Regions from separate parts of the Zafaria sp. Z1313 genome, predicted to be linked through region 1. Evidence: riboswitches for the same ligand, from Rfam matches in the RefSeq annotation. Region 1 holds a riboswitch; each other region holds the start of a gene.

Region 1 (5,319 bases):
CGATCTTCACGCAGCGGTCCATGACGACGTTCAGGCCGGCGGCCTCGGCGTCCGCGGCGACCTGTTCGTGCCAGGAGCCCAGCTGCAGCCACAGGGTCTTCGCGCCCGCGGCCTTCGCCTCCTCCAGGACGCCCGGCAGGTCGTCGTGCTTGCGGAACACCTCCACCAGGTCGGGTGCCTCCGGCAGATCGGCCAGGGACTTGTAGACCGGCTGCCCCAGGATCTCATCCACCACCGGGTTCACGAAGTAGACCGTGTAGCTGGTGGAGGAGAGCAGGTACGTCGCCACGAAGTAGGAGGCGCGGGAGGGCTTGTTGGACGCCCCCACGATCGCGATCGAGCGCGTGTTGTGCAGGATCTCCAGGCGTTCCGGCGCGCTCGGCCCCGACCAGGTGCGTTCCGCGGTCGATGCGCTCACCGCTCCGCCTCCTTCCCCGCGTCGGCTGCGGATCCGGGCGCGGCTCCCGCGCCGGAAGCGACCCCCGCCGGGACGGCACCCGGGCGGGCCGAGGGGATGACGCAGGCCTCGGCGTCGTACTCCGGGGCCGCGAAGGCCGAGGCGTCGAAGCCCTCCGGCTCCCCGCCGGCCTCCGGCTCCCGCTGCGAGGCGTCGAGCGCCTGGTCCAGGTCCCAGAGGATGTCCTCGACGTCCTCGAGCCCCACGGACAGGCGGATCAGGTCGCCCGGGACGCCCGCGGCCACGAGCTGCTCGGCCGCGAGCTGCTGGTGCGTGGTCGACGCCGGGTGCAGCACCAGGGTGCGCGCGTCGCCGATGTTGGCCAGGTGGCTCGCGAGCTGCAGCGCCTCGATGAAGCGCGCCCCGGCCTCGCGGCCCCCGGCCACGCCGAAGCTGAACACCGAGCCGACGCCGAGCGGCAGCAGCTCCTGCGCGCGGGCGTGCTGCGGGTGGGACTCGAGTCCGGCGAAGTTCACATAGGACACGCGCGGATCGGCCTCGAGCCACTCGGCCACGCGGCGCGCGTTCGCCAGGTGCGCGTCCATGCGCTGCGGCAGCGTCTCCACACCCTGCAGGAGCTGGAACGCGGACTGGGCCGGCAGCGACGGGCCGATGTCCCGCAGCTGCTCCGAGCGCAGCTTGGTCAGGAAGCCGTACTCACCGAAGTTGCCCCACCAGGACACGTTGCCGTAGCTCGGCACCGGTTCCGTCATGGTCGGGAACTTCCCGTTGCCCCAGTCGAAGCGGCCGGACTCGACGACGACGCCGCCGAGCGTGGTGCCGTGCCCGCCGAGGAACTTGGTGGCGGAGTGGATGACGATGTCCGCCCCGTGCTCGATGGGGCGCAGGATGTACGGCGGGGTGAGGGTCGAGTCGACGATGAGCGGGATGCCCGCTGCGCGCGCGACCTCCGCGAGGCCCGCCAGGTCCGCGATGTCGCCCGAGGGGTTCGCGACGACCTCGGTGTAGAGGGCCTTGGTGTTCTCCCGGATCGCGGCCGCGAAGTCCGCGGCGTCGTTGCTGTCCACGAACGTGGTGTCCACCCCGAAGCGGCGCAGCGTGACGTCGAGCTGGGTGATGGTGCCGCCGTAGAGCTTCGAGGAGGCCACGATGTGGTCCCCGGCCTGCGTCAGCGCGGCGAAGGTGATGAACTCCGCGGCCATCCCGGAGGACGTCGCCACGGCGCCGATGCCGCCCTCGAGGGACGCGATGCGCTCCTCGAACGCCGCCACAGTGGGGTTGCCGATGCGGGAGTAGATGTTGCCGTACTTCTGCAGGGCGAACAGGTTCGCGGCGTCGTCGGTGTCCTTGAACACGAACGACGTCGACTGGTAGATGGGCACCGCGCGGGCGCCGTGCTCGGCGTCGGGCGTGCCGCCGGCGTGCAGGGCGCGGGTGCGGAATCCGAACTGGTGGTCCGACATCTAGGCGGTGGCTCCTTCGAGGTGGGTTTCCGGCAGCAGCTCCGTGTTGAGCTCGGTGCCGTGGGCTCGGGCGAGGTCCGCCTCGAGCTCGCGGACGATCGGGAGGACCTCGCGGCCGAACGCGCCGAGCTCCTCCTGGAAGTGCAGGTAGCCGGTCAGGAGCAGGTTCACGCCGATCTTCTTGAACGCGATGATCCGCTCGGCGATCTGCTCCGGGGTGCCGATGAGCTGGGTGCGGAAGCCGTCGTTGTACTGGACCAGGTCCTCGAACGTGGAGTCCTCCCACATGCCCTTGCCGTCCTTCGTGGACTGCCCGGCCTCCTTCACGGCGGCGGCGAAGCCCTCGACGGCGGGGCGGTGCGCCTTGTCGATGATCTCGCGCAGCGTGTCCCTGGCTTCCGCCTCGGTGTCGCGGGAGATGACGAAGCCGTTGATGCCGAAGCGCGGCTTCGCGGCCGCGGTGCGCCCCCCGGACTCCGCGGCCTTGAGCACGCCGGCGATGTTGTCCTGGAAGCCCTCGAGCGAGCGGCCGTTGGAGAAGTACCAGTCGGCGGCGTGGCCCGCGGCGGCCTGCGCGGCGGTCGAGTTGCCGCCGAAGAAGATCTCCGGGTGGGCCCGGCCCGGCAGGTCCAGCGGCGCCGGGTTCAGGGTGAAGTCCTTGATGTTGTAGTACTGCCCGGAGTGGCTGAAGCCCTGCTGGGTCCACAGGCCACGCAGCACGTTGATGAACTCCTCGGTCCGCACGTAGCGCTCGTCGTGGTCCAGCCACTCGAGGCCGAAGTTCACGAACTCGTCCTTGAGCCAGCCGGAGACGACGTTCACGGCCGAGCGGCCGCCGGAGAGGTGGTCCGCGGTGATGATGAACTTGGCCAGCACGCCCGGGTGCCACATGCCCGGGTGGACGGCCGAGATTACCTTGAGCCGCTCGGTGGCGCCGAGCAGGGCCAGCGAGAAGCTCGTGGCCTCGTGCTGCTTGTCCGCGCCGTAGCTGGCGGCGTAGCGGGTCTGGGTCAGTGCGTACTCGAAGCCGGAGTCCTCCGCGATGCGTGCCAGCTTCTTGTTGTATTCGAACTCCCAGTTGGTGCGCTGCTCGATGGTCGAGACCACGAGCCCACCCGAGACGTTGGGCACCCAGTAGGCGAACTTGAGCGGTGTTTCCAGGTCAGCGACCCGGCTGACGGCGGTGTTCTCGGTCATGTGGGGGACTCCTTCGATCCTTGGTCGGATGGCGTGCGGCGTAGGCGGTTCCCGGGCAACGGCGCATCCTCCGGCGGCGGGCCGTGCGGGGGAAGAAGGCTGGCGCGTTCTCCATCGCTTCTGGCAGGAGCACCGTTCCGGCGGATTCCGGAGGGTTGCTGCGGCGTCATCGATCCAGATCTCTCGGCCGCTCGGGATGGTTGTCCTTCAGTGTGTCAGCGAGCCGCCGATCCATCAAAGAATGTTGAGCCGGATTGCGTCGTGCCGGGCGCGGGCCGAAGATCCTGCGACGGCGCGGCGGCCGGGTGCGTCACGGGACGACGGCGGGGCGCGGGCCGGGAGGTCCGCTGGCTACGCTGGGGGCATGGCACAACGCATCGTCCTGGTCCGGCACGGGCAGACCCCGTGGAACTTCGAGGGGCGCCTGCAGGGCCAGGTGGACATCCCGCTCAACGCGGCCGGCCGCGCGCAGGCGCGCCAGGCGGGGCGGCAGCTGGCGGAGGAGTACGACGCCGGATCCTGGGACGCGGTCGTCGCCTCGCCTCTGGGGCGGGCGGCGGAGACCGCCGCGATCATCGCCGCCGAGCTGGGCCTCGAGCCCGGCGAGCCCGAACCGGGCCTCGTGGAGCGCGGCTACGGCGAGGGCGAGGGCGTCGTCGTCACCGGGATGCCGCGCCCCGAGCTGGACGCGCTGCTCTCCACCGCGGAGCCGGAGGCCGAGGTGGTCGAGCGGGGCGTGCGCGCCTTGACCGGCTTGGCCGCCGCCCACCCGGGGCGCGGCCTCGTGGTGGTGGCGCACGGGACGCTCATCCGCCTCGTCGTCGGGCACTTGCAGGGCGCTCCGCACGCCCGGCTCGAGAACGGCCAGGTCGTGGAGCTCGACCCGGCGTTGCTGCCGGAGCTTGACGCGGTCTGAGGACGCGCGGGGGATCGAGGGTCCCGTCGGGCTACGCCCCGGCGAGGAGCGCCTCGCCGACACCGGCCCTGCGGTAGAACACCTCGCGGCCGGAACGCAGGGGGACGGCCAGCCCGCCCTCGGACATGACCTTGAGGTGGCCGTTGACGGTGCCCGGGGCGAGGTCCAGGGCGCATGCGAGCTGCTTCGTCGTCATCGGGACATCCAGCTGGGCCAGGATCTGCGCCCGTGTGGATCCCAGCAGCTTCGCCAGAGGATCGCCCGGGGCCGCGCCGCTGGACTCCCAGAGCCGGCCCACTCCGCGGGGCGCGTAGGTCAACGTCGGCACGAACGGCGCCGTGTTGAGCACCAGGGTCTCCGGCCAGACGAACGCGTTGGGCACCAGGATCAGGCCGGCCCCGGGTTCAGGCGGATCGATCCCGTCGCAGCCCCGGATAACCTCGAGCCCGCTGGGCGTGCGGACGACGGACGGATGCAGCGTCTTGAACACGTCGCCGATGCCGCCGCGGGCCATCTGGGCCAGCCTCCAGTCGATGTCCTCGAGCAGCAGCGAGCGCAGCCGGGGCCACCAGCGCCGGACAGCCAGCTCCCAATACCACTGGAGTGCTCCGACGGCACGATCGACTGCGGTGTCGACGTCCTCGGCGAGTTCCTCGAGGACGCCACGGGCCCCGGTGTCTTCCTGCCGCCGGAGCAGGGCCGTCAGGTCCCGTTCCCACACGGAGGCCGGGACGGCGGCGACGGCCGTGAGCCCGTCGTGGAAGGTGTCCTGGCGTTCCGGCGTCGGGGTGAGCGAATCGGCCATGAAGCCTGAACGGGGAACGAGTGCGGCGAGGACGCGCAGGTGCCCTTGTGAGGCCGGGTCGTCCGCCGCCGCGAGCGCGCGCCGCGTGCACTCGATCCAGGGGCGGTGGATGGCGGTTCCCTGCTGGAGGGCGCGCAAGCTGGTCACCGTCTCCCACAGGGGAGAGGCCTCGAACCGGATCCGCGTCAGGTCCTCGCTCGTGAGCTTGATGTGCATGGATTCAGCGTATTCCCGGCCGGAACGCCTGACGAGGATTCGGCCAGGACCGAATCGTGGAGCGGGCCGGGCGTCCGGCGGACGCTGGGTCCATGACCACCTTCAGCAGCTCCCGTTGTTCCCCTGTCCCCGTCCATCACGGTGCGGCCGTCGGTCCGGCGACGCCCAGCGGCGGGTCCTCCGCGGTCCCGCGTCCCGAGGGCGGGGCGCGCCGCCCGGCACACGCCGTGGACCGCTTCGGCGCGGTCGCCCGCCTCGTTGCGGCCGTGGTCCGGTTCTACCGGGTCAACGCCGTCCGGGCTGC
Region 2 (5,319 bases), on a different contig from region 1:
TGGCGGCGTTCGCGCAATCGGTCCGCACCGGCGTGCCGACGGGGCCCGACGGCGGCGATGCCCGCGCGGCGCTCGCGATCGCCCTGGCCGCGATCCGCAGCGTCTCGACGGGCCGGCCCGTGTCCCTGGGTGCCGACGGGACGCCCGCGTGAGCGCGGACCCGGGGCCCCGCCCCGTCCTGGCGGCGTGCGCGGAGATGCTCTTCCCCGAGCTCGACATCGTCGAGCGGGCCGAGCGGCTGCGCGAGGCGGGCTTCCTCGTGGAAGTGTGGGACTGGTCCACGAAGGACCTTCCCGCCCTGGCCGCGACGGGGGCGGAGTTCTCCTCCATGACCGGGTACCTGCGGGGCGACCTCGTGGACCCGGCCGGGGCCGACGATCTCGTGGCCACCGCGCGCGAATCCCTCGACGCGGCGGACCTCCTGGACGTGCCCCGGCTGAACCTCCACGGGACGGGCCTCGACGCACGCGGCCTGCCCGTCGTCCCGCGCCACGCCACAACGGGCGCCGACTTCCTCGCGGCGGCGCGCACCCTGGAACGCCTCGCGGCGCTCGGCGAGGCGCGCGGACGGGTCTTCACCCTCGAGAACCTGAACCGCGCCGTGGACCACCCCGGCGTCCCGTTCGGCGCCGCGGGCGACACCCTGGCGCTCGTCTCCGCCGTCGACAGCCCGCACCTGAGGCTCAACCTGGACCTGTACCACGCGCAGATCGGCGAGGGGAACCTGATCGAGCTCGTGGGCCGGGCGCTGCCCTGGGTCGGCGAGATCCAGGTCGCCGACGTCCCGGGCCGCTGCGAACCGGGGACGGGCGAGGTCAACTACGCCGCGATCGCCCGCGCCCTGCGTGGCCACGGTTACACGGGCGTCGTCGCACTGGAGGCCTTCGCCTCCGGCGACTCCGAGGCGGCGCTCGAGGCGTTCCGCGCCGCCTTCGCCTGACAACGCTGCAAAGGTTCCCGTTTCCCGCAGATCCGCTCCGGCGTGTCGGCGGTACACGCCGGGGCGCGGCCGGGCGGATCCGCGAGAAAATGGGAAGCCCCCCGGGGCCGGTCTGGCATAGGCTGGTCTCCGGTCCGGATCCAGGCGCCGGACACCCCGAGAGCTGCCACCGCAGGAGGACCCATGCGCGCGACCATCATCCACGGCCCCGGCGACATCCGCGTCGAGGACCGCCCGGAGCCCCGCCTCCTCGCGGCCTCGGACGCCGTGGTGCGGGTGACCGCCAGCTGCGTCTGCGGCTCCGACCTCTGGCCCTACCGCGGCGTGCGCCCCACGGAGGACCCCCGGGCGATCGGCCACGAGTTCGTCGGCATCGTCGAGCAGGTCGGGGACGGTGTCGAGACCCTGACTCCCGGCGACTTCGTGATCGCCCCGTGGGCCAACAGCTGCGGTCGCTGCCCGGCGTGCCGCGATGGCGTCCACGTGGCGTGCGAGCACCGCGCCTCCTGGGGCGGTCAGGACGAGCACGGGCTGCCCGTCGACGGCGGCCAGGGCGAGGCGGTCCGTGTCCCCAACGCGGACGGCACGCTCGTGGCCGTCCCGCTCGAGCGGATCCCCGCGGACCGCCGCGAGGGCGCGGACGGACTGCCGGACGAGGCCCTGCTCAAGTCCCTCCTGACCCTCTCGGACGTCATGGGCACGGGGCACCACGCGGCCGTCGCCGCCGGGGTCGGGCCCGGCAAGAGCGTCGTCGTGGTCGGCGACGGCGCCGTGGGCCTGTGTGCCGTCCTCGCGGCGAAGCGGCTCGGTGCCGAGCGGATCATCGCGATGTCCCGCCACGACGACCGTGCCGCGCTCGCCCGGGAGTTCGGGGCGGACGACGTCGTCGCGGAGCGCGGCCAGGAGGCCGCCGCGCGGGTGCGTGGGCTGCTGGGCGGGGTGCTCGCGGACTGCGTGCTCGAATGCGTCGGGAGCGCCGAGTCCATGGACCAGGCGCTGCGCTCGACCCGGCCCGGCGGTTCCGTGGGCTTCGTCGGCGTCCCGGCGGGAGGCGCGGAGCTGCCGATCGGGGTCCTCTTCTCCAAGAACATCTCCGTCGGCGGCGGGGCGGCCTCGACGCGCGCCTACCTGCCCGAGCTGCTCGAGGACGTCCTCGAGGGCCGGATCGACCCGGGACGGGTCTTCGACGCGGTGCTGCCGCTCGAGGAGGCGGCCGAGGCCTACCGGGCGATGGACGAGCGGCGTTCCATCAAGGTCATGCTGACCCCGTAGGACGCAGCCGGAAGAACGACGTCCCGGCCCGCTCGTGGGCGCCGGGGACGAGGAGCCGGCGCAGGTCCGGGCTCCACTCCACGTCCGCGAGCACGCGCCCGCGGACGGCCTCGGAGACGGCGTCGAAGTCCTCCGCCTCGAGGAGCCACTCCACCTCGCCCGTATTCAGGCGCACGATGCGGCGGTGGGCGTCGAGCCGGAGCGTGGCGGAGACCCAGTCGCCCGCGAAGCGCGGCGCCGAGCGGGCCGCGGGGCGGCGGGCGGACCGGCGCGGGGCGGCGGTCGTGGCGCCGGCGGCCGCACCGCGGGAGGCCGGGGAAGCCGGCCCGTCGGGGCCGGTGAGGGGATGCTGAAGAGTCGCCATGGCGTTCCTTCCGGACTGTCCTTGCCCGGACGCGGCTGCGCGCGGGCCGCTTCGTCATCCGAACCACCCGCCGAACAATCCGGTCCGCGGACGTGCCGCGGTTCGCAGTGGGGTTGGTGCATGGCCAGTCGGAGCTTGGCGCCATGTCTCGTGAAGCTGGAACCAGTCTAGGCACCGGTACCGGAGCCGTGGCAAGGCCGCGGCGCCCGGGCCGACATCCGGCGTCGTACTCCGGGGCACAACGCCCCTCGGCGCCGCCGGATGACCCCGGATGACGCGTCCTAGGCCTCCAGGAGGCCGCGGATGTCGTCGGCCGTCATCGCGGAGCCGAAGCCCTCGCCCTCGTCCATGACGGAGGAGATCAGCTTCCGCTTGGCGTCCTGCAGCGCCACCACCTTGTCCTCGATCGTGTCCTTGGCGACCAGCCGGTACACCATGACGTTGCGCGTCTGCCCGATCCGGTGCGTCCGGTCCACGGCCTGGGATTCGGCGGCGGGGTTCCACCACGGGTCCAGGAGGAAGCAGTAGTCGGCCTCGGTCAGGTTCAGGCCGAAGCCGCCGGCCTTGAGCGAGATCAGGAACACGGGGGCGCGGCCGGACTTGAACTCCGCGATCACGTCGGCGCGGCGCCGCGTGGAGCCGTCGAGGTACGCGTACTCGACGCCCTCGGTCTCGAGTCGGGCCGCGGCCTTCTTGAGGAAGGAGGTGAACTGGCTGAACACGAGCGCGCGGTGTCCCTCGGCGAGGACGTCCTCGAGCTGCTCGAACAGGACGTCGAGCTTGGCGGACGCCACGCCGTCGTACTCGGGGTCCACGAGCGAGGCGTCGAGCGAGAGCATCCGCAGCAGGGTCAGCGACTGGAAGATCGTGAAGCGGTTCCGGTCCATGTCCTCGACGAGGCGCAGGATCTTCTGCCGCTCGCGCTGCAGGTGGGTGTCGTAGATCTTCCGGTGCTTCGGCGCGAGCTCGACGTGCAGGACCTGCTCCTGCTTGGGCGGCAGGTCGGTGACCACGGCGGACTTGGTGCGGCGCAGCATAAACGGCCGGATCCGCCGCCGCAGCCGCGCGAGCGGCTCGTCGAGGCCCTGCTTCTCGATGGGCCGCTGGTACTGCTCGGCGAAGCGCACGGCGGAGGGGAAGAGCCCGGGGGAGGTGATCGCGAAGATCGACCAGAGCTCCATGAGGTTGTTCTCCATGGGCGTGCCCGTGATGGCGAGCTTGAAGCGCGCGTTCAGGTCGCGGGCCGCGTGGTGGGCCTTGGTCGCCTTGTTCTTCACGAACTGCGCCTCGTCGAGCACGAGCCCGGCCCAGTGCACGGAGTGGTAGGCCTCGGCGTCGAGCCGGAAGAGGGTGTAGGAGGTGACGACGACGTCGTTCTCCGCGGCGAGTTCGGCCAGCCGCCGCGGGGCGCGGGCCTGGGTGTCGGTGACGGCGGCGACCGTGAGCGAGGGGGCGAAGCGCGCGGCCTCGTCGGCCCAGTTCGAGACGACGGAGGTGGGGGCAACGACGAGGAAGGGGCCGGGCACCAGGGCGGAGGACGACGCCGGGGCCCCGGCCGCCGCCTCGAGCGCCGCGGGGGCGGGGGCCGGGTCGGCGGACGCCCACTGCTCCTTGGCGTGGAGCATGAGGGCGAGGGTCTGCACGGTCTTGCCGAGGCCCATGTCGTCGGCGAGGACCCCGCCGAGCCCGTTGCGCCACAAGCGGGCGAGCCATGTGAAGCCCTCGTGCTGGTAGGGGCGCAGCCGGGCGTCGAGCGTGCCGGGTAGTTCCGCCGGCTCGCCCTCGGCCGCCCCGAGCAGGGCGCCGACGCCCGCGAACCACGAGTCCGGGCCCTCCGTGTGGGTCGCGAGGGCGTCGAGCTCCTCCCACAGCGAGGCCTGGTAGCGCGTGAGGCGCAGCTCGTGGGACTTCTCCGTGAGCTGTCCGGCCTCGGTGACGAGCTCGCGCAGCTTGTCGAAGAGGGGCTGTTCGAGCGAGAAGTACGTCTTGTCCGGCATGAGCATCCGCGTCTGCCCGCGGGAGAGGGCGCGGAGGATGTCGGCGAACGGGATGCGCAGCTCGCCGACCGCGATCACGAGGCCGAGGTCGAACCAGTCGCGGCGTTCGGACTCGACGGTCGTGACGGTGAGCTCGGGGGACTCGGTGAGCTCGTGGTAGTCCGGTTGCGTGCCCTGGGTGACGACGACGAGTCCGTCGATCGCCTCGAGAGCGGGCAGGGTGCGCCGCACGAAGTCCACGGTGTCGAGGCCGCGGAGGGTGCGCGGGGCGAGGACGCGCGCCGCGAGGGACGGGGTGCGCTCGAGGACCTCGAGGGCCGCGTTCTCGAGCTCGGTCTCCGCCTCGGCATCCCGCGTGTCCGCGTCGACCGGGACCTGTCCGTAGTCGAAGTCCCAATCCAGCTCGGCCGTGTCGTCGCCGCGGTAGCGCACGCGCAGCACGAGCTTCGGCGGCTCGATCGGGGGCAGCTCCACGGACCGGTCCGGGCTGAGCACCGCGACGCGGCGGCCGAGGCGCGGGTAGACCGTGGAGAGGAAGCCGTCGATGTCCGACTCCGGGACGGTGACGGCCTCGGGGTGGCGCAGGACCTCGATCTCCGTCGCGTCGAGGCGCCCCTCGGCGGGGGAGAGGACGATCAGCTCGCGCGCGGCGTCCGCGGCGTAGACGCCGTGGTTGCCGATCGGGCCCACGGCCGCGCCGGGTTCCAGCTCGAGCTGGCGCCCGTCGATCGAGAGCAGGGGGACGA
Region 3 (5,319 bases), on a different contig from region 1:
CCAACAACCTCGAGTCGGTGCGCACCTACGAGGGCACCGACGAAGTGCACCTGCTCATCCTCGGCCAGCGGCTCACGGGCCACGCGGCGTTCCGCTAGGGCGGGGTCAGGACTCGTCGAGCTGTTCCGGCTGGTTGCCGAGGAGGAAGTGGCGGCCCGTGACTTCGCGCGGGGTGATCTCCACCCACGTGTCCTTGAGGGTCTGGACCCAGGGGCGGACGCCGGCGGCGCGGGCGAGCTCGATCTCCGCCTCGGTCTCCAGGACCCGGGCCGTGCCGCGGACGACGACGGACCAGGCCTGGTCGCTCAGGATGCCGTCCGACTCGAACGCGACCGTCGGGTTGATGGTGAGCCCGGCCAGCTTGTTCCCGGGGGCCGTGCGGAAGTAGAGCTTCCCCTCGTGGGCCGCGTGGTTGACCGGGACGATGTCCACGTTGCCCGCGACGCTGAGCGCGATCCGGCCATGGTGGGTGCGTCCCAGCAGCGTCCAGCACTGCTCGGTGTCCAGGATCATGACGGGCTGGCCGTCCTCGTGTTCAAACATCATGCCGCCCATTGTTCTACAGAATGTAGAAGAATGCGAGGGGTTTTCGGTGCCCGTTTCCGCCGCCGCGCGGTGACGGCCCCACGGCCGCGTGCGTGAAAGACTGGGGCCATGGCAGCACCGAACACCGTGAAGCACGCCCGCCACCTGGGGGTCCGCCTTGAAGACGGATGGCACGCGTTCCGCGAGCGAGGCGGCCGGAGCCGCGGACTCGTGGCCACCGTCCTGCCCTTCCGCGGCTACGGCGTCAGCGGGGCCGACGGCTGGGTGCGGGTCTTCGCACGTATCGTCCTGGCCCGGCCCGGCGCGTTCACGAACGGCCTGCCCAAGTCCAAGGTCGTCTCCGACGGCGTCCGCGGCTGGAGGAACTTCATCTCCCCGCCCATCCCGCACGCCGAGGTCGTCGCGGAGATCGGCGGGCGGACCTTCCGCGTCGACGCCGACCGCGGAGGCGTCCTCGACGTCAAGATCACGGTGGACCTGGCGCCCGGCTGGCACGCGGTGACCCTGCGCAGCGAGTCCTCGGAACCCGCGGACGTGTCCGTGTTCGTCGTCGACCGCTCGATCGACTTCGGGGTCGTCTCCGACATCGACGACACCGTCGTCGTCACCGCCCTCCCGCGCCCGCTGCTGGCCGCGTGGAACTCCTTTGTGCTCAGCGAGCACGCGCGCGTCGCGACGCCCGGCATGGCCGTGATGATGGAGCGGCTCATGCGCACCCGCCCGGGATCCCCGGTGCTCTACCTCTCGACGGGCGCCTGGAACGTGGCCCCGACCCTCACCCGCTTCCTCTCCCGCAACCTCTACCCGGCCGGAGCGCTCCTGCTGACGGACTGGGGGCCGACCGAGGGGCGCTGGTTCCGCTCGGGGCAGCAGCACAAGGTGGACCAGCTGCGCCGCCTGGCTGCCCAGTTCCCGCACATCAGCTGGCTCCTGGTCGGCGACGACGGACAGCACGATCCGGAGATCTACGCCGAGTTCGCCCGCCGCCACCCCGGGCAGGTGCGGGCGATCGCGATCCGCCAGCTCACGCCGTCGGAAGCCGTCCTGGCCGGCGGCCGCTCGATGGGCACCATGGACTCCACCCCGGGGACGCCGTGGGTGTACGCGCCGGACGGTGCCGGGATCTGCGAGGGCCTCGAGCGGCTGGGGCTGCTGGAACCCGAACGTGTCGCGGGGCCGCCCACCTCGGCGATGCCCGTCCTGCCGCGGAAGACGCCGTGAGCGGGCGCCGCCTGAGCGTCGGCGTGCCGATGCGGTGGGGCGACATGGACGCCTACGGCCACATCAACAACGTCAACCTGGTCCGCATGATGGAGGAGGCGCGGATCGCGGCCTTCGGCGTGCCGGGCGGGACGGGCAAGCCCGGCGCCGAGCCCGTCGTCGAGCTGTTCTCCACCGTTCCGGCCGACACGCAGACGCTCGTCGTCGAGCACCGGGTCCGCTACGTGGCCCCGCTGGACTACCGCAACGTCCCGGCCCGGGTCGACGTCTGGATCAGCTCGGTCAAGCCCGCCTCGTTCGACATCGCCTACGAGTTCCACGATCCCGTCGACGGCGGCGTCTGCGTGCGCGCGATCACGACCCTGGCGTTCTTCTCCACTGCGGAACAGCGACTGCTGCGCATCCCGGCCGAGCACCGCGAGGCGCTCGCCGGGTTCCTTGGAGAGCCGCTGTTCCGCTGAGGGCGGCTCAGGCCCCGCTGTGCAGCAGGCCCGCCGTGACCTCGACGAACCGCAGGCCGAGTTCCGGATCGTGCTCCAGATCGCACGGGGCCAGCTCGTCGCTGGAGAGGCTGAAGTAGCGGCGGCCGGCCCCGACGCCGGGGTCCTCCGGGACGCCGAGGATCCGGGCCGCCTCGTTCCAGGCGCAATGCCACCACAGCGTCTCGAACGGCTCGGAAGCCCAGCGCACGCGGTGGTCGAGCCGTTGGCCGGCCAGGTTCAGGAGCCGGACGATCTCGGCCACGTCATGGGCCGTGTAGCGTGCGACCTTCAGACCGGCCGTCATCACGGCCACCCGGAAACCGGGAAGGAACGCCGTGACGTGGGCCGGTTGCCACGCGGTGGGGTCCTTCCGGGCGCGGGCCAGGCGGAGCGGGTAGATGTCGTGTCCGTCGCGGTAGCTGCGACAGCTGCCGTCGGGTGCGTTCATGAAGGTGTGCCTTCCGTTGCTCTTGCCCGGAGCGGTATTGCACCGGACCGCTTCGTCATCCGAACCACCCGTGAAGCATGGGGTTGGTGCGCGGCCGGGTCGGAGCCCTGCGTGTGGCCGCATCTCGTGAAGCTGCCTCCATCCTAGCGGCCCGGTGCGACGCTTCGGCAAGCAACGCACCGGACCGCACCGGACCGGGACGGTCAGCCCTGGCGCGCCTTGAGCCGCGGATTGGCCTTGTTGATGACGAACGTGCGGCCGCGGCGGCGCACCACTTGCGCGCCGGGCTGCTACTTGAGGGCGCGGAGCGAGTTGCGGACCTTCATGGGGTTCCTCCTGGGATCGTGCTGCCGTTCTCGGACGGAGCGCCGTGCGGCGCCCCGGTGGTCCCGGCGCGGGACAGCTCCGCGTCGGTGAGTTCGCAGGCGGCGAGGGCCGCGGCGGCCTCCTCGGCGGCACCGGCCATGTCCGGGCCGGTCATCAGGAGCCGGGTCCCGGCCGCCCGCCGGCCCCACGTGCCGAGGTGCTCCATCCAGACGCGGGGTCCGATCCCGGTCACGCCGAGCCGCGCGGTCGGGGAGTCGGCGAGCCAGACGTCGCCGCGCAGCCAGGCGACGCCTTCGGCGATCCGGGGCAGGGTCGCGCGGAAGCGGTTCGCCTGCAGAGGCCGCCCGGCGCGGAGCTCCACCGTGCCGAAGGGTCCCCGGGAGCCAGGCGTGGGCGGCTCCGTGCCCGGCCCGAGTTCGGCGTGGAGCAGGCGGGCCCGTGGGGGCGATCTCGGCGATGAGCTGCATGCCTGGACGAACCCCGCCCCACCGGACTGGCAGCCCGCGGAGCCGCCGCCGAGGAGGTGGGCGAAGAGGCCCTCGACGAGGAGCACCTCGCGGCACTGCGCGAACGCCTCGATCAGGAACTCGCCGGCCGTGCGGTCGTCGGCGGGCAGGCTGCTGAGCCCGGATTCCCAGAGCGTGTGGCGGTCCCAGAGCTGGTCCTCGACGGATGCGGGGTCCACGGCCAGGGCGAGCGCCCGGGGATGTCCGTGCGGCATAGTACCCGTTCGCCTTCGAGCAGGTCGTGCACCACGACGACCGCGTCGGGGTGGTCGGCGCGGAGGCGGGTGAGCGCCTGGTCGCGGCAGTGGAAGTCGAGGGAGGAGAGGAGATGGAGGCTCACGCGGCCAGTCTATTGAGAATCATTCTCAAGATGCAAGCCGCCTGGAGTCCGTCCGGGACGCCGTCCGGGGCGGGGGCGTTTGCATTGACGGGATTCGTGGGATTGGGTGGACAAAAGGCAACCGCCGGCCCGCGGCCGGCCCGAAGGAGTGTGTCCTCAGCATGAGCGTTTCCCCCGCCCCGCGTCCGCAGCGCCCCCAGACCGTCCTCGAGGTCCTCGCCACCGAGCGGCTCTCCGAGCACATGGTGCGCTTGACCCTCGGCGGCGAGGGCTTCGCCGGCTACCAGGACAAGGACGCCACGGACAAGTACGTCAAGCTGCTCTTCGCCGATCCCGCGCTCGGCCTCGAGCCCCCGTACGACCTCGACGAGCTCCGCTCCCGGCTGGAGCCCGAGCAGATGCCCGTGCGCCGCACCTACACCGTCCGCTCCGTCGACCCGGACGCCGGGACGCTGCAGATCGACTTCGTCGTCCACGGGGACGAGGGCATCGCCGGTCCGTGGGCGGCCGCCGCGCAGCCCGGCGACAAGCTCTGCTTCAACGGCCCGGGTGGGATGTACTCCCCGGACCCGGCGGCCGGTTGGCACCTGTTGGCCGGAGACGAGTCGGCCCTGCCCGCGATCGCCTCCGCGCTCGAGGCCATGGGGCCGGACGCCCGCGGCATCGCCTACCTCGAGGTGGCCTCTGCCGCCGACGAGCTCGAGCTCTCCGCCCCGGCGGGCATCGAGCTGCGCTGGCTGCACCGCGGCGGCACGTTCAGCCCCGAGACGACGCGGCTGGCCGCGGCCGTCATGGCGGGGCAGTGGCTCGACGGCGACGTCCAGGTCTTCGGGCACGGCGAGCGGGAGATGATCAAGGCCCTGCGCCGCTACCTCGCGGACGAGCGCGGGGTCCCGCGCCAGCGGATGTCGCTCTCCGCCTACTGGGCCCACGGCCGCGCGGAGGACACCTTCCAGGCCGAGAAGCGCGAGCCGATCGGGCAGATCTTCCCGGAGTAGGCGCCTATCCGGGCAGCTGAGCCGCCCAGCAGTGGAACAGCGCGTAGGCGCGGTACGGGCTCCAGGCGTGCGAGCGCTCCTCGGCCGCGCGCGCATCGACGCGTCCCAGGGCCCGGCGGAGGACGAGGTCCCCGGGCGTGAACGCGTCGGGGTCGAAGCCGGCCCGCACGGCCAGGTAGTCCGCGGTCCACGGGCCGATCCCGCGCAGGCCGAGCAGTTCCGCGCGGGCCAGCGGGAACCCGGGGCCGCCGCGGGGATCCAGGCCCGCTACCGGCATCGCCGCGGCGAGGGCCGCCATCGCCGCGTGCAGGGTCAGGGCCCGCTGCCCCGTGATGCCGACGGCGGTGTGCAAGTGCCCGGGGTCCGTCTCCGCCAGCTCGGCCGCGTCCGGGAAGATCCGCAGCCCGCCGGGCCCGTCGCGGCCGAAGGCCTGCACGAGCCGGCCCGAGAA
Region 4 (5,319 bases), on a different contig from region 1:
ACGGGCGGGGTCGCGCCCTCGTCTTCCCCGCCGGCGCCGCCCTGCGGGGTGTCATGCAGGTGGCCGAGCTGGCCCTCGCCGAGGGACTCGGCCGGCAGATCGCGCTCGATCTTGGTCGCGAGCGGGTCCTCCGTGACGAACGCCAGGGCGAGCGCCGCGAGGAGCGCGAGCGGCGCGATCCACAGGAACAGCGGCACGAGGGCCTCGTTGTAGGACGCGACGATGAGCTCCCGCACGGGCTCCGGCAGGGAGGCGACGAGCGCGGGGGTCAGCGAGTTGCCGCCGTCGCCCGCACCGGCCCCGGCCGGCATCTTCTCGACGAGGAGCTCCTTGAGCCGGCTGGCGAAGAGCGAGCCGACGACGGCCGAGCCCAGGGTCGCGCCGACCTGGCGGAAGTAGTTCTGCCCGGCCGTCGCGGTGCCGACCATCGAGAGGTGGAAGGAGTTCTGCGCCACGAGGGTCAGCAGCTGCATGCTCGCGCCGAGGCCGATGCCCATGACGGCGAGGTACGCGCAGATCAGGGCGACCGGGGCGTCCGCGTGGATCGTGGAGAGCAGGACCAGGCCCAGCGCGGTGACGAGCGTTCCCGTGATCATGACGGCCTTGTACCGGCCCGTGACCGAGACGCGGCGGCCGACGAGGACCGAGGTGACCAGGAGGCCCCCCATCATGGGGATCATGAGCAGGCCGGCCTCGGTGGGGCCGAAGCCCGTGACCATCTGCAGGTAGGTCGGCATGTAGCCGATCGCCCCGAACATGGCGATGCCGGTCATGAGCCCGGCGACCGTGGTCAGGTTGAAGTTGCGGTTGCGGAAGAGGGCCAGCGGCAGGACGGGTTCGGCGGCGCGCGACTCGACCCACACGAACAGGGCGCCGGCGACGGCGGCCGCGGCGAAGAGGCCGAGGATCGTCGGGGAATCCCACGCGTAGGTCCCGCCGCCCCACGTGCCGGCGAGGACGAGTGCGCTCGTCGCGACGGCGAGGAGCGCCATGCCGAGGTAGTCGATCCGGCCGCGCTGGGCGGCGGAGGGGCGCGGGATGTGCAGCAGGAAGACGGCGGCGAGGACGGCGAGCACGCCGAGCGGGATGTTCATCCAGAACGTCCAGCGCCAGCCCGGGCCCTCCGTGAGCCAGCCGCCGAGCAGTGGTCCGGCGACGGAGGAGAAGGCGAACACGCCGCCCATGATGCCCATGTACTTCCCGCGCTCGCGGGCGGGGACGACGTCGGCGATGATCGCCTGCGAGAGGATCATGAGCCCGCCGCCGCCGATGCCCTGGATGGCCCGGCCGAGGATGAGCACGTTCATGTCCTGGGCGAGGGCGCCGATCACGGAGCCGCCGATGAACACGATGATCGCGAAGAGCAGGAGCGGCTTGCGGCCGAACATGTCGCCGAGCTTGCCGTAGACGGGCATCATCACGGTCGAGGCCAGGATGAAGGCCGTGATGACCCAGGCCATGTGCTCGACGCCGTGCAGCTCGCCGACGATCGTCGGCAGGGCCGCGGCGAGCACGGTCTGGTTGAGGGAGGCGAGCAGCATGGTGACCATGAGGCCGCCGAAGAGCAGGACGAGGTGGTTCTTGCGGTCCGCCTCGGGGGCGGGCGGCTGCGCGGTGGTGCCGGGCGTGGTGGTGGAAGTGGTCATGGCCGGGGACGCAGGACCTTTCTGAAGACGTCGGTGGATTCGCCGAGGTGGGCGCCGAGCTCTTCGAGCGGGGCGCCGGGGAACTGGCGGTAGGTGAAGCGGACGATCGTGGCGGCGGCCATGAGCAGCGCGCGGCGGGCCGCGGGGTCCTCGCCGAGCTCGGCGGAGACGGTGGCCGGGTCCTCGCTGAGGCGGTCGTTGACGGCCGAGTCCACGAGGACCTCGGCGTCGTTGAGGTGCTGGACCACGCGCCCGCGCAGCTCGGGGTAGCGGCCGACGAGCTCCTTGCGGCGCTCGAAGCGGCTCCCATCGCCGACCACGGTGGACAGGACCTCCGCCATGAGCCGCACGGTGCGCTCGAGCAGCTCGGCGTCCGAGGCGCGGAAGCGCTCGATGAACTCCTGCCGGAGCTCGGGGGCGCGCATCCCGAGGACGGCGTCCTCCTTGGAGGGGAAGTAGTTGAAGAACGTGCGCTTGGAGATGCCGGCGCGGCGGGCGATCGAATCGACCGTGGCGGCGGCGAGGCCGTCCTCGAGGGCGAGGGCCGAGGCCGCCTCGTGGACGGCCCGCCAGGTCTCGAGGCGGTTGCGCTCGCGCAGGCTCAGGGGTGAATCATGCATGGGTACAGTTTATGCACCAGTGCAATCTTTGCACAACTGCAGGCCACGTGACCTTGGCCGCCTCCCGTGACGGCGGATGACGAGGTGACCCCGCGTGACGGAAGTCCTTGCCGCGGCCCGGGCCGGAGCGTGAGACTCGTGGCCAGGAATCAAGAGACCCGGCCTGAAGGCCCTGGCCGGTCGGGCGGCAACCCTCCTCGCTGTAGCGGGGTGCCCCAGGTGACGATTCGACGCCCGCCGCGGCGGCGGGCGTAAGTACGGCGCACGCGCCCGCATGCGCCACGACGCGAAGGGCAGGACCCAACATGACCTCCACCACAGAACAGGCTGCGGGCACCGGCCAGCAGTCTCCCACCGGATCCGCCACCCCGAGGACCACCGACCTCGACGCCGAGCGCGCCCGCCGCCTCGACGACGCCGCGTCCTTCTGGGCGGGCCGCATCGGCGAGGACACGGCCAACGCGAAGGCCGTCTACCGCGCCCACGGCGTCTCGGAGCGCTCCGTCGCCACGCGCGTCACGGCGGGCCGCCACGAGTTCGTCGTCGACGAGCCCGCCGCGCTGGCCGGCGACGATTCGGACGCGAGCCCCGTCGAGTACGCCCTCGGCGCGCTCGTGTCCTGCCAGGTCGTGGTCTACCGGCTCTACGCGCACCAGCTCGGCGTCGCGATCGACTCGCTCGAGATCACGGCGGAGGGCGACCTCGACGTCCGCGGGATCTTCGGCGCCGATCCGGACACGCGCCCCGGCTTCACGGCGGTGCGCCTGACCGTTCACCTCAACGGGCCGGAAACCCCCGAGCGCTACGAGGAGCTGCACCAGGTCGTCGACGCGCGCTGCCCGGTGCTGGACCTCTTCGCCCGGCCGACCCCCGTCAGCGTCGAGCTCGCGGTCAACGCCGACTGAGGCCGGCCCGAGCGGCCGCGGCGGGCCGGACGACGGCGGGACCCTACGGCAGCGGGCGCCCCCGGGCCGCGGTCCACAAGCGGTACCAGTCCACGGCCCCCATGGCCGCGGCGGCCCGCTCCGCGCCGGCGCACGCGGCGATCCGCGCCGGGTTCGTGGTGCCGATGACCGGGCGGATCCGGGCCGGGTGGCGCATGAGCCATCCCAGCACCACGGCCTCGGGCGCGCAGCCGAGGCCGTCGGCGAGTTCCCGGACGACGCCGGACGCCTCCTCCTCGGGCGACGCCGCCCCGCTCCCGGGGCGGGGCGCGGCACCCGGGCCGGGCTCCGGCGTCGTACTCCTGCCCGAGTAGCGCCCCTGGGCCAGCGCGCCCCACGCCTGCAGCTCCACGCCCTCCGCGCGGCAGTACTCGATCGTGCCCTCGGGGAAGGAGAGCGCCCCGCCCTCGGGGTGGTTGACGAGGACCTGGGACTCGAGCCAATCGCGCCGGTGCAGGCCCATCTCGAGCTGGTTGACCGCCGGCGCCTCGCCGAGCGCGTCCTGGAGCGCGCGCATCTGGGCCGCCGACATGTTCGAGACGCCGAGCCGGCCGACCTTGCCGGCGTCCCGCAGCCCGGCGAACGCGGCCGCGACGTCCTCCATCGGGGTCAGCGGGTCCGGGCGGTGGATCAGCAGCGCGTCGAGCCGTTCGATCCCGAGCCGGCGCAGGATGTCCTCGACGCGGGCCGTGAGGACGGCGGGCGAGGAGTCGTAGCGGCCGCCCGACCCGTCGGGGCCCGCGAGCACGATCCCGCACTTGGACTGCAGCTCGATATCGTCCCGCAGGCCGGGCCGCTCCGCGAGGACCCGGCCGAAGACCTCTTCCGCCTTGCCGCGCGTGTAGATGTCGGCGTGGTCGAAGAGGGTGATGCCCGCTTCGAGGGCCGCGTCGACCGCGGCGTGGGCGGTGGCCAGGTCGCCGGCGTCCGGCGGCGCGTCGTCCCACCCGCCGCCGAGTCCCATGCAGCCGAACACCAATCGCGATCCGTCACCCGCCATCCCCCCACGTTATCCACTCCCGGGCGGTGATGGGCCGCTCATACAACGGAAATCGGGATCGTGATGCGGGGCCGGGGCGGCGGGCCTCAGCCGTAGACGAGCGTGCGGAGCAGGTGCGTCGCGACGCCGATCGCCGCCCCGGCCGCCACCTGGCCGGGGGTGTGCGCCCGCAGGACGAGGCGCGACCAGCCCACCGCGGCCGCCGCCGCGAGCCCGGCGACCCCCACGGCCGGCACGGGCCCCAGGAACTGCAGCGCCACGTAGACCGCGACGGCCGTGTGCACGGAGACCTTGTAGAACGCGTTCGCGACGAGGCACAGCACGAGCCCCGTGAAGATCCCGCCGAGATCGAGGAACAACGCGTCCGGCGCGTCCATGAGGCGCAGCGTCCACACCCCGCCGAGGATCGAGAAGCCGGAGGTCAGGAACGGCCAGTAGCGCTGCCGCCGCTTGGGGATGTGCCGGCTCGAGACGACGCCGCCGCGGGCGAACCACAGCACCCCGAGGAAGGGCAGCACCGTGGTGAACAGGACCGCGACGAGGGCGTGCGGCCAGCCGATGCCCGGCACGACGAGGGGCCGGCTCAGCAGGTACGCGGTCGCGACGACGGCGGGCGCATACAGCTCGCTGATCCACCAGGCCGCGCGCTCCGCCGTCGTCCGCTCCATGCCCACCATGCTAGGCGGGCCCCGGACGCCCGGCGCCCCGTGCCACGATGGGGGCATGGCCACCCGCTTGCTGATCGTCGCCGACACCCACCTGCCCCTGCGCGCCCGCGGACTGCACCCGGAGCTCTGGGAGCGGATCGAGGACGCCGACGTGGTCCTGCATGCCGGTGACTGGGTCGACGAGGCCACGCTCGACGCCTTCGAGGCGCGCTCGCGGCGCCTGATCGGCGTGTGGGGGAACAACGACGGGCCCGGCCTGCGCGCGCGGCTGCCGGAGACGGCGCGCTTCGAGCTCGACGGCGTCCGCTTCGCGATGACCCACGAGACGGGGCCGGCGCGCGGGCGGGAGGCGCGCTGCGCGCAGCGGTTCCCGGACGCCGATGTCCTGGTGTTCGGGCACAGCCACATCCCGTGGGACACGGTCGCGGAGACGGGCCTGCG

The links. Region 1 has a riboswitch for S-adenosylmethionine ahead of sfnG (dimethylsulfone monooxygenase SfnG). Riboswitches for the same ligand answer to the same signal wherever they lie in the genome.
Region 2: linked by a shared signal. The riboswitch ahead of ACQ3I4_RS10810 (hypothetical protein) and the one ahead of sfnG (dimethylsulfone monooxygenase SfnG) in region 1 are both predicted to bind S-adenosylmethionine.
Region 3: linked by a shared signal. The riboswitch ahead of ACQ3I4_RS15005 (hypothetical protein) and the one ahead of sfnG (dimethylsulfone monooxygenase SfnG) in region 1 are both predicted to bind S-adenosylmethionine.
Region 4: linked by a shared signal. The riboswitch ahead of ACQ3I4_RS08420 (OsmC family protein) and the one ahead of sfnG (dimethylsulfone monooxygenase SfnG) in region 1 are both predicted to bind S-adenosylmethionine.

What each region holds. Positions count from the first base shown of each region.
Region 1 is NZ_JBNWUK010000008.1:86,487-91,805, forward strand. It holds gene ACQ3I4_RS09875 (CoA-binding protein) at 1-418, opposite strand, end outside; gene ACQ3I4_RS09880 (O-acetylhomoserine aminocarboxypropyltransferase/cysteine synthase family protein) at 415-1,881, opposite strand; gene sfnG (dimethylsulfone monooxygenase SfnG) at 1,882-3,078, opposite strand; SAM riboswitch class I at 3,187-3,281, opposite strand; gene ACQ3I4_RS09890 (histidine phosphatase family protein) at 3,443-3,994, shown strand; gene ACQ3I4_RS09895 (ArsR/SmtB family transcription factor) at 4,026-5,015, opposite strand; gene ACQ3I4_RS09900 (hypothetical protein) at 5,108-5,319, shown strand, end outside.
Region 2 is NZ_JBNWUK010000010.1:35,066-40,384, reverse strand. It holds gene ACQ3I4_RS10825 (Gfo/Idh/MocA family oxidoreductase) at 1-152, shown strand, start outside; gene ACQ3I4_RS10820 (TIM barrel protein) at 197-940, shown strand; gene ACQ3I4_RS10815 (zinc-dependent alcohol dehydrogenase family protein) at 1,124-2,212, shown strand; gene ACQ3I4_RS10810 (hypothetical protein) at 2,196-2,576, opposite strand; SAM riboswitch class IV at 2,589-2,732, opposite strand; gene ACQ3I4_RS10805 (DEAD/DEAH box helicase) at 2,858-5,319, opposite strand, start outside.
Region 3 is NZ_JBNWUK010000022.1:24,395-29,713, reverse strand. It holds gene ACQ3I4_RS15025 (acyl-CoA dehydrogenase family protein) at 1-98, shown strand, start outside; gene ACQ3I4_RS15020 (pyridoxamine 5'-phosphate oxidase family protein) at 106-546, opposite strand; gene ACQ3I4_RS15015 (App1 family protein) at 655-1,767, shown strand; gene ACQ3I4_RS15010 (acyl-CoA thioesterase) at 1,764-2,228, shown strand; gene ACQ3I4_RS15005 (hypothetical protein) at 2,236-2,697, opposite strand; SAM riboswitch class IV at 2,711-2,829, opposite strand; partial or broken gene ykgO (type B 50S ribosomal protein L36) at 2,901-3,023, opposite strand; gene ACQ3I4_RS14995 (GTP-binding protein) at 3,020-3,745, opposite strand; gene ACQ3I4_RS14990 (siderophore-interacting protein) at 4,032-4,868, shown strand; gene ACQ3I4_RS14985 (DNA-3-methyladenine glycosylase 2) at 4,873-5,319, opposite strand, start outside.
Region 4 is NZ_JBNWUK010000006.1:149,996-155,314, reverse strand. It holds gene ACQ3I4_RS08430 (MDR family MFS transporter) at 1-1,646, opposite strand, end outside; gene ACQ3I4_RS08425 (TetR/AcrR family transcriptional regulator) at 1,643-2,266, opposite strand; SAM riboswitch class IV at 2,414-2,530, shown strand; gene ACQ3I4_RS08420 (OsmC family protein) at 2,572-3,171, shown strand; gene ACQ3I4_RS08415 (aldo/keto reductase) at 3,215-4,210, opposite strand; gene ACQ3I4_RS08410 (phosphatase PAP2 family protein) at 4,297-4,878, opposite strand; gene ACQ3I4_RS08405 (metallophosphoesterase family protein) at 4,934-5,319, shown strand, end outside.